Regions from separate parts of the Rhizobacter fulvus genome, predicted to be linked through region 2. Evidence: riboswitches for the same ligand, from Rfam matches in the RefSeq annotation. Region 2 holds a riboswitch; the other holds the start of a gene.
The links. Region 2 has a riboswitch for S-adenosylhomocysteine ahead of metH (methionine synthase). Riboswitches for the same ligand answer to the same signal wherever they lie in the genome.
Positions count from the first base shown of each region.

Region 1: it holds a riboswitch for S-adenosylhomocysteine, as region 2 does, so the genes downstream of both, ahcY (adenosylhomocysteinase) here and metH (methionine synthase) in region 2, are expected to answer to the same signal.

Region 1 covers NZ_OZ224516.1:2,970,109-2,974,523, forward strand. Annotated here, with positions in the region: gene ACWH49_RS14180 (YbfB/YjiJ family MFS transporter) at 1-287, opposite strand, end outside; gene ACWH49_RS14185 (transglutaminase-like domain-containing protein) at 465-1,322, shown strand; gene ACWH49_RS14190 (HAD-IIB family hydrolase) at 1,309-2,127, opposite strand; S-adenosyl-L-homocysteine riboswitch at 2,194-2,281, shown strand; gene ahcY (adenosylhomocysteinase) at 2,357-3,796, shown strand; gene ACWH49_RS14200 (TlyA family RNA methyltransferase) at 3,800-4,415, shown strand, end outside.
Region 2 covers NZ_OZ224516.1:2,580,949-2,585,363, reverse strand. Annotated here, with positions in the region: gene metH (methionine synthase) at 1-2,659, opposite strand, end outside; S-adenosyl-L-homocysteine riboswitch at 2,710-2,798, opposite strand; gene ACWH49_RS12305 (homocysteine S-methyltransferase family protein) at 2,813-3,877, opposite strand; gene ACWH49_RS12300 (rhodanese-like domain-containing protein) at 3,922-4,314, shown strand; gene ACWH49_RS12295 (ATP-binding protein) at 4,335-4,415, opposite strand, start outside.

The DNA of each region.
Region 1 (4,415 bases), 390 kb from region 2:
GCGAGCAGCAGCGCCGAGCCGAAGCCGCCGGCCAGCAGCGAACGCCGCGCGCCGAAGCGGCGCAGCCAGCCCGGCGCCAGCAGCGCGCCCACCAGGTAGCCGGCGGCGTTGACCGTGTTCATCGCGCCGGCCACGGTGTAGCTCCAGCCCAGGTCGGCCCGCATCGGCGGCAGCAGCAGCGCGTAGGAGAAGCGCGCCAGGCCGAGCGACACGGCGGCAGCGAGCGCCAGCGCGGCGGCGACGACGAGCGTCGGGTGATCGGGTGCGCTCGCGGTGTCGGTGGGCATCGGGTCGGGGCGGTGCAGGGCGGTGGTCGGGGCAGGAAGTCTTGCACAGGCGGCGCACCGTTGTCGTGCGCGCGCGGGATGCGTGCTTGTCCTACTGCGCCTCGGGCGCCGCGGCGCTGGCGAGCGACCGGTCGGCACGATTCAATGGCGGTCCGGTTCTTCCACGATCACCACGCCATGTCCGACATCCTCGCCCCTGACGCACCCATCGCCGCCGCCGCCGCGCCCGACCGCACCGCCGCACAGTCCGCGCGCACCTTCGACATCGACTGCACGCTGGCCTACCAGGTCAACGGGCCGACCGATTTCCTGTTCCAGATCCACGCGCTCGACGGCTTGGACCAGCGCGTGCTGGACGAGTCGCTCGTCATCACGCCGCAGCTGCCGCACCACGTGTATTGCGATCCGACCGTCGGCCACCGCTTTCTGCGGCTGCACGCCGACGCGGGGCCGGTCGAGTTGCGCTACCGGGCGAGCGTCGAGCGCCGCCCGATCGCGGTCGATCCGCAGGCGCGCGAGATGCCGATCGCCGAGTTGCCGGACCATCTGCTGCACAACCTCAACCCGACGCGCTATTGCGAGTCCGACCTGCTCGGCCGCGCGGCGCAGATGCAGTTCGGCGACCTGCCGCCCGGCCATGCCCGGGTGCAGGCGATCGTCGACTGGATTTACGACAACGTCGCATACCAGGTCGGCTCGACCCAGGCGACCACGACCTCGCGCGATGTGTTCGTGCAGCGCGCCGGCGTGTGCCGCGATTTCGCGCACCTGGGCGTCACCTTCTGTCGCGCGCTGAACATCCCGGCACGGCTGGTGGTCGGCTACGCCCGCTTCGAGGAGCCGCCGCCGGATTTCCACGCGGTGTTCGAGGCCTACCTCGGCGGCCGCTGGGTGATGTTCGACGCGACGCGCATGTCGCCGGTCGACGAACTCGTGCGCATCGCGATCGGTCGCGACGCCAAGGACGTGGCCTTCGCGACGATCTTCGGCCCGGCGACCATGACCTCGATGAACCCGCTGATCACCGCGCGCTGATCAGCCGCCGCGCCACTTCGGCGAAGCCGGCGCCGCGTGCGCCGTCGGTCAGGTAGGCCGGCCAGGTGGTCAATTGCGCCGCGAACTCCATCAGGTTGGCGACGCCGACGCTGAGCGGGAAGTGGCCGAACATCAGCTGGTCGTTGGTCGAGTCGCCGACGTAGACCCAGTCCCCGCGTTCGACCTCGATGTCGCGCCCCAGCAGGCGCTGCACGATCCAGCGTGCGCCGCTCAGCTTGGTGTGCGCGCCGAACCAGCCGTTGATGTGGATCGAGCTCACGGTCGCGTTCATGCCGGCGGCGTGCATCAGCGCGACCACCGCGTCGATCTGCGCCGCCGACAGGTGCGCGAACTCGTCGTGGTCGATCGCGATGTCGGTGACGCGGCCCGGGCTGTCCTGCGCGAGCGTGGCGCCCGGCACCTCGCGCAGCACTTGCGCGGCGACTGCCTTCAGGCGCACCGCGTTGTCCCGGCGGGTGGCGACGTCCTGCGCGTACTCGATCGCGAGGGCGCCCGGTTCGCGGAACAGCGCGACCGCGCCGTTCTCCGCGACGATCGCGTCGATCGGCCAGGCGCGTGCGAACGGCTCGCTCCAGCCCATCGGCCGGCCGGTGATCGCGATGACCGGCAGGCCGGCGGCTTTCAGCGCGGCGAGCGCGTCGAGCGCCTCTGGCGTGATCGCGCCGGCGGTGGTCAGCGTGTCGTCGATGTCGGTCAGCACGCCGCGCACGCGGCGGGCGTTGGCGGCGGGGAGTTCGGCCCACGGGCGGCTGCCAGCGGGGGCGGAGATTGCACGGGAAGTCACGCTCATGCCCGCGAGTCTTGCACAGGGCTTTTGCGGCGGCGCCGACCGTCGCCTACAATCCGTGAACTTTCCGAGGAGCGTTGCAAGGCCCGCCGCCGTGTTCGAGCGTGCGTCCCCAGGCTCGGAATTTGAATTGCAACCGCGCTCACCCGCACGATTCGACCTCGTGGGTGAGTTCCAACTTTCCCTTCGTGTCCGCGTGCGGGTTCCTCAATCTTCGGAGCCCGTTATGAACGCCGTTCTCAAGTCTTCACCCAGCGCCACTGCCGATTTCGCGATCGCCGACGCCAGCCTCGCCGCCTGGGGCCGCAAGGAAATCAAGATCGCCGAAACCGAGATGCCCGGCCTGATGGCCATCCGCGACGAATTCGCGAAAGCCCAGCCGCTGAAGGGCGCGCGCATCACCGGCAGCATCCACATGACGATCCAGACCGCCGTGCTGGTCGAGACGCTGCAGGCACTCGGCGCCAGCGTGCGCTGGGCCTCGTGCAACATCTTCTCGACCCAGGACCACGCCGCCGCGGCGCTGGTGGCCGAGGGCACGCCGGTGTTCGCGCACAAGGGCGAGACCCTGGCCGAATACTGGGACTTCACCCATCGCATCTTCGAATTCGGCGCCAAGGGTGCCGAAGGTGAAGGCCCGAACATGATCCTGGACGACGGCGGCGACGCGACGCTGCTGATGATCCTGGGCAAGAAGGCCGAGAAGGACGCGTCGGTCATCGCCAACCCGACCAGCGAGGAAGAGACCTGCCTGTACGCCGCGATCAAAGCCAAACTCGCGACCGACCCGACCTGGTACACCCGCAAGTCCGCGCAGATCATCGGCGTGACCGAAGAGACGACCACCGGCGTGCACCGCCTGAAGGAAATGAGCGCGAAGGGCACGCTGCCGTTCCGCGCGATCAACGTCAACGACAGCGTCACCAAGAGCAAGTTCGACAACCTGTACGGCTGCCGCGAGTCGCTGGTCGACGGCATCAAGCGCGCCACCGATGTGATGATCGCCGGCAAGGTGGCGGTCGTGGCCGGCTACGGCGACGTGGGCAAGGGATCGGCACAGGCGCTGCGTGCTTTGAGCGCGCAAGTCTGGGTCACCGAGATCGACCCGATCAACGCGCTGCAGGCCGCGATGGAAGGTTACAAGGTCGTGACGATGGAGTACGCCGCCGACAAGGCCGACATCTTCGTCACCACGACCGGCAACAAGGGCATCATCCGCCACGAGCACATGGTCGCGATGAAGGATCAGGCGATCGTCTGCAACATCGGCCACTTCGACAACGAGATCGACATCGCGTCGCTCGAGAAGTACACCTGGGACGAGATCAAGCCGCAGGTCGACCACATCACCTTCCCGGACGGCAAGAAGATCATCATGCTGGCCAAGGGCCGCCTCGTGAACCTGGGCTGCGGCACGGGCCACCCGAGCTTCGTGATGAGCTCGAGCTTCGCGAACCAGACGATCGCGCAGATCGAGCTGTTCTCGCACCCGGACAGCTACGACATCGGCAAGGTCTACGTGCTGCCGAAGCACCTGGACGAGAAGGTCGCGCGCCTGCACCTGAAGAAGGTCGGCGCGATGCTGACCGAGCTGACCGACGAGCAGGCCGCGTACATCGGCGTGCCGAAGCAGGGCCCGTACAAGCCGGATACGTATCGGTACTGATCGGTGCGCGCTGACCAACTGCTGGTGCAGCGCAGCCTCGCACCCACCCGGTCGGCCGCGCAGCGGCTGATCGACGCGGGTGCCGTGCGCTGGCTCGGCCCGAAGGGCTGGGCGCTGCCGCGCAAGGCCGGCGAGGAGTTGCCCGACGGCTGCCAGATCGAGGTCACCGACGACGCGGAGCTGCGCTTCGTGTCGCGCGGCGGGCTCAAGCTCGACGCGGCGCTGGCGCATTGCGGCGTCGACGCGTCGGGTGCGAACTGCCTCGATGTCGGCCAGAGCACCGGTGGCTTCACCGATGCGCTGCTGCAGCGCGGCGCCGCACGCGTCGTCGGGCTCGACGTGGGGCGCGGCCAACTGGCGGCGTCGCTCGCGGGCGATGCGCGCGTCACCACGCACGAAGGTCTGAACGCGCGCGACGTGGCGGGCTCGGCATTCGCGCAAGAGGAACCGACGCACTCGTTCGACCTCGTCGTGGCGGACCTGTCCTTCATCACCCTGACCCACGTGCTGCCGACCATCGCAACGTGGCTCGCGCCCGCCGGTCAAGCCGTGCTGCTGGTCAAGCCGCAGTTCGAACTGCAGCCGGAGGACATCGGCAAGGGCGGGCTGGTGAAGCACG
Region 2 (4,415 bases):
CCAGCTGGTCTTCGCCGATCTTGCCGACATTGAAGTACGTCGCCTCGGGGTGGGCCAGGTAGAACCCGCTGACGCTGGCCGCCGGCGTCATCGCCAGGCTTTCGGTCAGGCCCATGCCGATCTCGGCGCAGCCCAGCACGCGGAACATCTCGGCCTTGACGGTGTGGTCCGGGCACGCCGGGTAGCCGGGCGCCGGGCGGATGCCGCGGTACTTCTCGGCGATCAGTTCGGGCGTCGTCAGCTGTTCCTCGGGCGCGTAGCCCCAGAACTCGGTCCGCACGCGCTGGTGCAGCCGCTCGGCGAAAGCCTCGGCGAGGCGGTCGGCGATCGCCTTGAACATGATCGAGCTGTAGTCGTCGAGGTCGGCGAGGAACTGCCGGTCCTTCTTCTCGGCGCCGATGCCGGAGGTGACCGCGAACAGGCCGATGTGGTCGGCCACACCGGAACCCTTCGGCGCGATGAAGTCGGCAAGGCAGCGGTTGGGGCGCATCACCCCGTCGACCACCGGACGCACGCTCTGCATCCGCAGGCCGCGCCAGGTCATCAGCACCTCGCTGCGGGTGGCGTCGGTGTAGATCTCGATGTCGTCGTCGTTGACCGTGTTGGCCGGGTACAGGCCGATCACGCCGTTCGCGGTCAGCCAGCGGCCCTCGACCGCGCGGCGCAGCAGGCGCTGGCCGTCGCTGAGCACCCGGCGCGCCGACTCGCCGACGATCTCGTCGTTCAGGATCGCCGGGTACGGGCCGGCCAGGTCCCAGGTCTGGAAGAACGGACCCCAGTCGATGCTCTGCGCGATTTCAGCCAGATCGTAGTTCTTGAACACGCGGCGCCCGGTGAACTTCGGCACCGCCGGCACGAAGCTCGACCAGTCGATCGGCGTCTTGTTCGCGCGCGCCTGCGCCAGCGTGACCAGCGGCGTCGCCTTCTTGTTGGCATGCTGCTCGCGCACCCGCACGTAGTCGGCGTTCAGCTCGTCGATGTAGGCCTTGGCGCGGTCGTCGCTGAGCAGGTCGGAGCAGACGCTGACCGAGCGGCTCGCGTCCGGGACGTAGACGACCGGGCCCTCGTAGTGCGGCGAGATCTTCACCGCCGTGTGCACGCGGCTGGTGGTTGCGCCGCCGATCAGCAGCGGGATCTTCTTGATGCGGAAGTAGTCGTCGCGCTGCATCTCGCCGGCGACGTGCTGCATCTCCTCGAGGCTCGGCGTGATCAGGCCCGACAGGCCGATGATGTCCGCGCCCTCGACCTTGGCGCGCGCCAGGATGTCCTGGCACGCGACCATCACGCCCATGTTGACGACCTCGAAGTTGTTGCACTGGAGCACGACGGTGACGATGTTCTTGCCGATGTCGTGCACGTCGCCCTTGACGGTCGCGATCACGATCTTGCCCTTGGCCTTGGCCTCGCCGCCCGCCTCGACGTGCAGGCGCTTCTCTTCCTCGATGTAGGGCAGCAGGTGGGCGACCGCCTGCTTCATCACGCGCGCGCTCTTGACCACCTGCGGCAGGAACATCTTGCCCTGGCCGAACAGGTCGCCGACGATGTTCATGCCGTCCATCAGCGGCCCTTCGATCACGTGCAGCGGCCGGCCGCCCTGCGCGAGCACGCGCTGGTAGACCTCCTCGGTGTCCTGCGTGATGAAGTCGTTGATGCCATGCACCAGCGCGTGGCTCAGGCGCTCATCGACCGGCTTGGCGCGCCAGGCGAGGCGCTGGCTGTCGTCCTTGGCGGCGCCCTTCGCGTTCTCGGCCACCTCGACCAAGCGCTCGCCGGCGTCCTCGCGACGGTTCAGCACCACGTCCTCGACGCGCTCGCGCAGCTCGGGCTCCAGGTCGTCGTAGACGCCCATCATCCCGGCGTTGACGATGCCCATGTCCATGCCGGCCTGGATCGCGTGGTACAGGAACACGGTGTGGATCGCCTCGCGCACCGGGTCGTTGCCGCGGAAGCTGAAGCTCACGTTCGAGACGCCGCCCGAGACCTTCGCACCCGGCAGGTTCTGCTTGATCCAGCGGGTCGCGTTGATGAAGTCGACCGCGTAGTTGTTGTGCTCCTCGATGCCGGTGGCGATCGCGAAGATGTTCGGATCGAAGATGATGTCCTCGGGCGGGAAGCCCACCTCGTCGACCAGCATCCTGTACGCCCGCTCGCAGATCTCGGTCTTGCGCTCAAAGGTGTCCGCCTGGCCCTTCTCGTCGAACGCCATCACGACCGCCGCAGCGCCGTAGCGCTTGACGAGCTTGGCCTGGTGCTTGAACTGCGCCTCGCCCTCCTTCAGCGAGATCGAGTTGACGATGCCCTTGCCCTGGATGCACTTCAGGCCGGCCTCGATCACCTCCCATTTCGACGAGTCGACCATGATCGGAACGCGCGCGATCTCGGGCTCGCCGGCGATCAGGTTCAGGAAGCGCACCATCGCGGCCTTGCTGTCGAGCATGGCCTCGTCCATGTTGATGTCGATGACCTGCGCGCCGTTCTCGACCTGCTGGCGCGCCACGCTCAGCGCCTGCTCGAACTCGCCGTTCAGGATCATCCGCGCGAAGGCCTTCGAGCCGGTCACGTTGGTCCGCTCGCCGACGTTGACGAAGAGCGACCCTTCGCCGATCAGCACCGGCTCCAGGCCGGACAGTTTCATCGGGGGGACAGTGATCTTGGACATCGCGGGAGAGCTCGAATGAGGCCCGCGCTGCTCACCGCGGACCGTGAAAGGTCGGGTGAGCGCCGTTGTACCAGCGGCTTGCGCCACCGTGCCCGAGCCTGGCAGTCGTCGATCGACTGTCGCAACGCTCCTCGGGCGAGTCGGGATTCTAGGTCAGGCCGTCTCGGCTTCCAGCGCCAGTTCGCCGAACAACGTGCCTTTGTGCCCGCAACGCGGCTGGTACTTCCCGACCTTCTGCGCGATCGACGCGATATGCGCGGGCGTCGTGCCGCAGCAGCCGCCGGCGATGTTCAGGAAGCCCGCCTTCGCGAACTCCTCGAGCAGGCTGCCGGTGATCTCGGGCGTCTCGTCGAAGCCGGTCTCGCTCATCGGATTGGGCAGGCCGGCGTTCGGGTAGCAGCTGACGAAGGTGCCGCCGGCAATCCGCGACAGCTCCTCGATGTAGGGCCGCATCAGCGTCGCGCCGAGCGCGCAGTTCAGGCCGATCGCGAGCGGCCTGGCGTGGCGCACGCTGTGCCAGAACGCGCTGACGGTTTGGCCGGACAGGATGCGGCCCGAGGCATCGGTGACCGTGCCCGAGATGATCACGGGCAGGCGCTCGCCGGTGTCTTCCATCAGTTCGTCGAGCGCGAAGATCGCGGCCTTCGCGTTCAGCGTATCGAAGATCGTCTCGACCAGGAACAGGTCGCAGCCGCCTTCGAGCAAGCCACTGGCCTGCTCGTAGTACGCGGCCTTCAGTTCGTCGAAGGTGACGTTGCGCGCCGCCGGGTCGTTCACGTCAGGGCTGATGCTGGCGGTCCTGGGCGTGGGCCCGAGCGCGCCGGCGACGAAGCGCGGCTTGTCGGCGCTGCTGAACTTGTCGCAGGCCTGGCGCGCGAGCTTCGCGGCGGCCACGTTCATCTCGCGGGCGTAGGCGCCCAGACCGTAGTCGTCCTGCGCGACGGTGGTCGCGCCGAAGGTGTTGGTCTCGATGATGTCGGCACCGGCCGCGAGGTACTGCTCGTGGATCTCGAGGATCACCTCGGGCTTGCTGAGCTGCAACATGTCGTTGTTGCCCTTCAGGTCCTTCGGGTGATCGGCGAAGCGCGCGCCGCGGTAGTCGGCCTCGCCGAGCTTGTAGCGCTGGATCATCGTGCCCATCGCGCCGTCGAGCACGGCGATGCGCTGCTTGAGAATCTCGGGCAGTTGCGCACCGCGGGTGAAGTTCGAGCTGTTCATTGGGGTATTGTAGAAAGCATGTCAAGCCCACGCCGCACGCCAGCATGAAGCACCTGGAGCCCCGCGCCACCTGGGCTTACCTGCACACCCACCCGGACGCGCTGTTCGTCGACGTGCGCATGGAGATCGAGCACCTGTACGTCGGCCATCCGCCGGGTGTGGTGCACATCCCGTGGTACGAGTACCCGGAGATGCACGTCGATCCTGCGCGCTTTGCGTCGCTGGTCGAGCGCGAGGCCGGAGACAAATCGCGACCGATCGTGCTGTTGTGCCGCTCCGGGCGGCGCACGATTCCCGCGGCTCAGGCGCTCGAAGCAGCGGGTTTCGGCGAGGTCGTCAACGTCGTGCACGGTTTCGAGGGCGAGCTCGACGAGCACTTCCAGCGCGGCAACCTCAACGGCTGGCGCTTCGACGGCCTGCCGTGGGAACAAATGTGAGCTGACGGCACCCGCCCGGCTCAGTGCAAAAAGCCCATCCCGCGCTGCTGTCGCACCTCGGGCTTCACGCGGTGCTCGGCTTCGAGCTGCGACAGGAACTC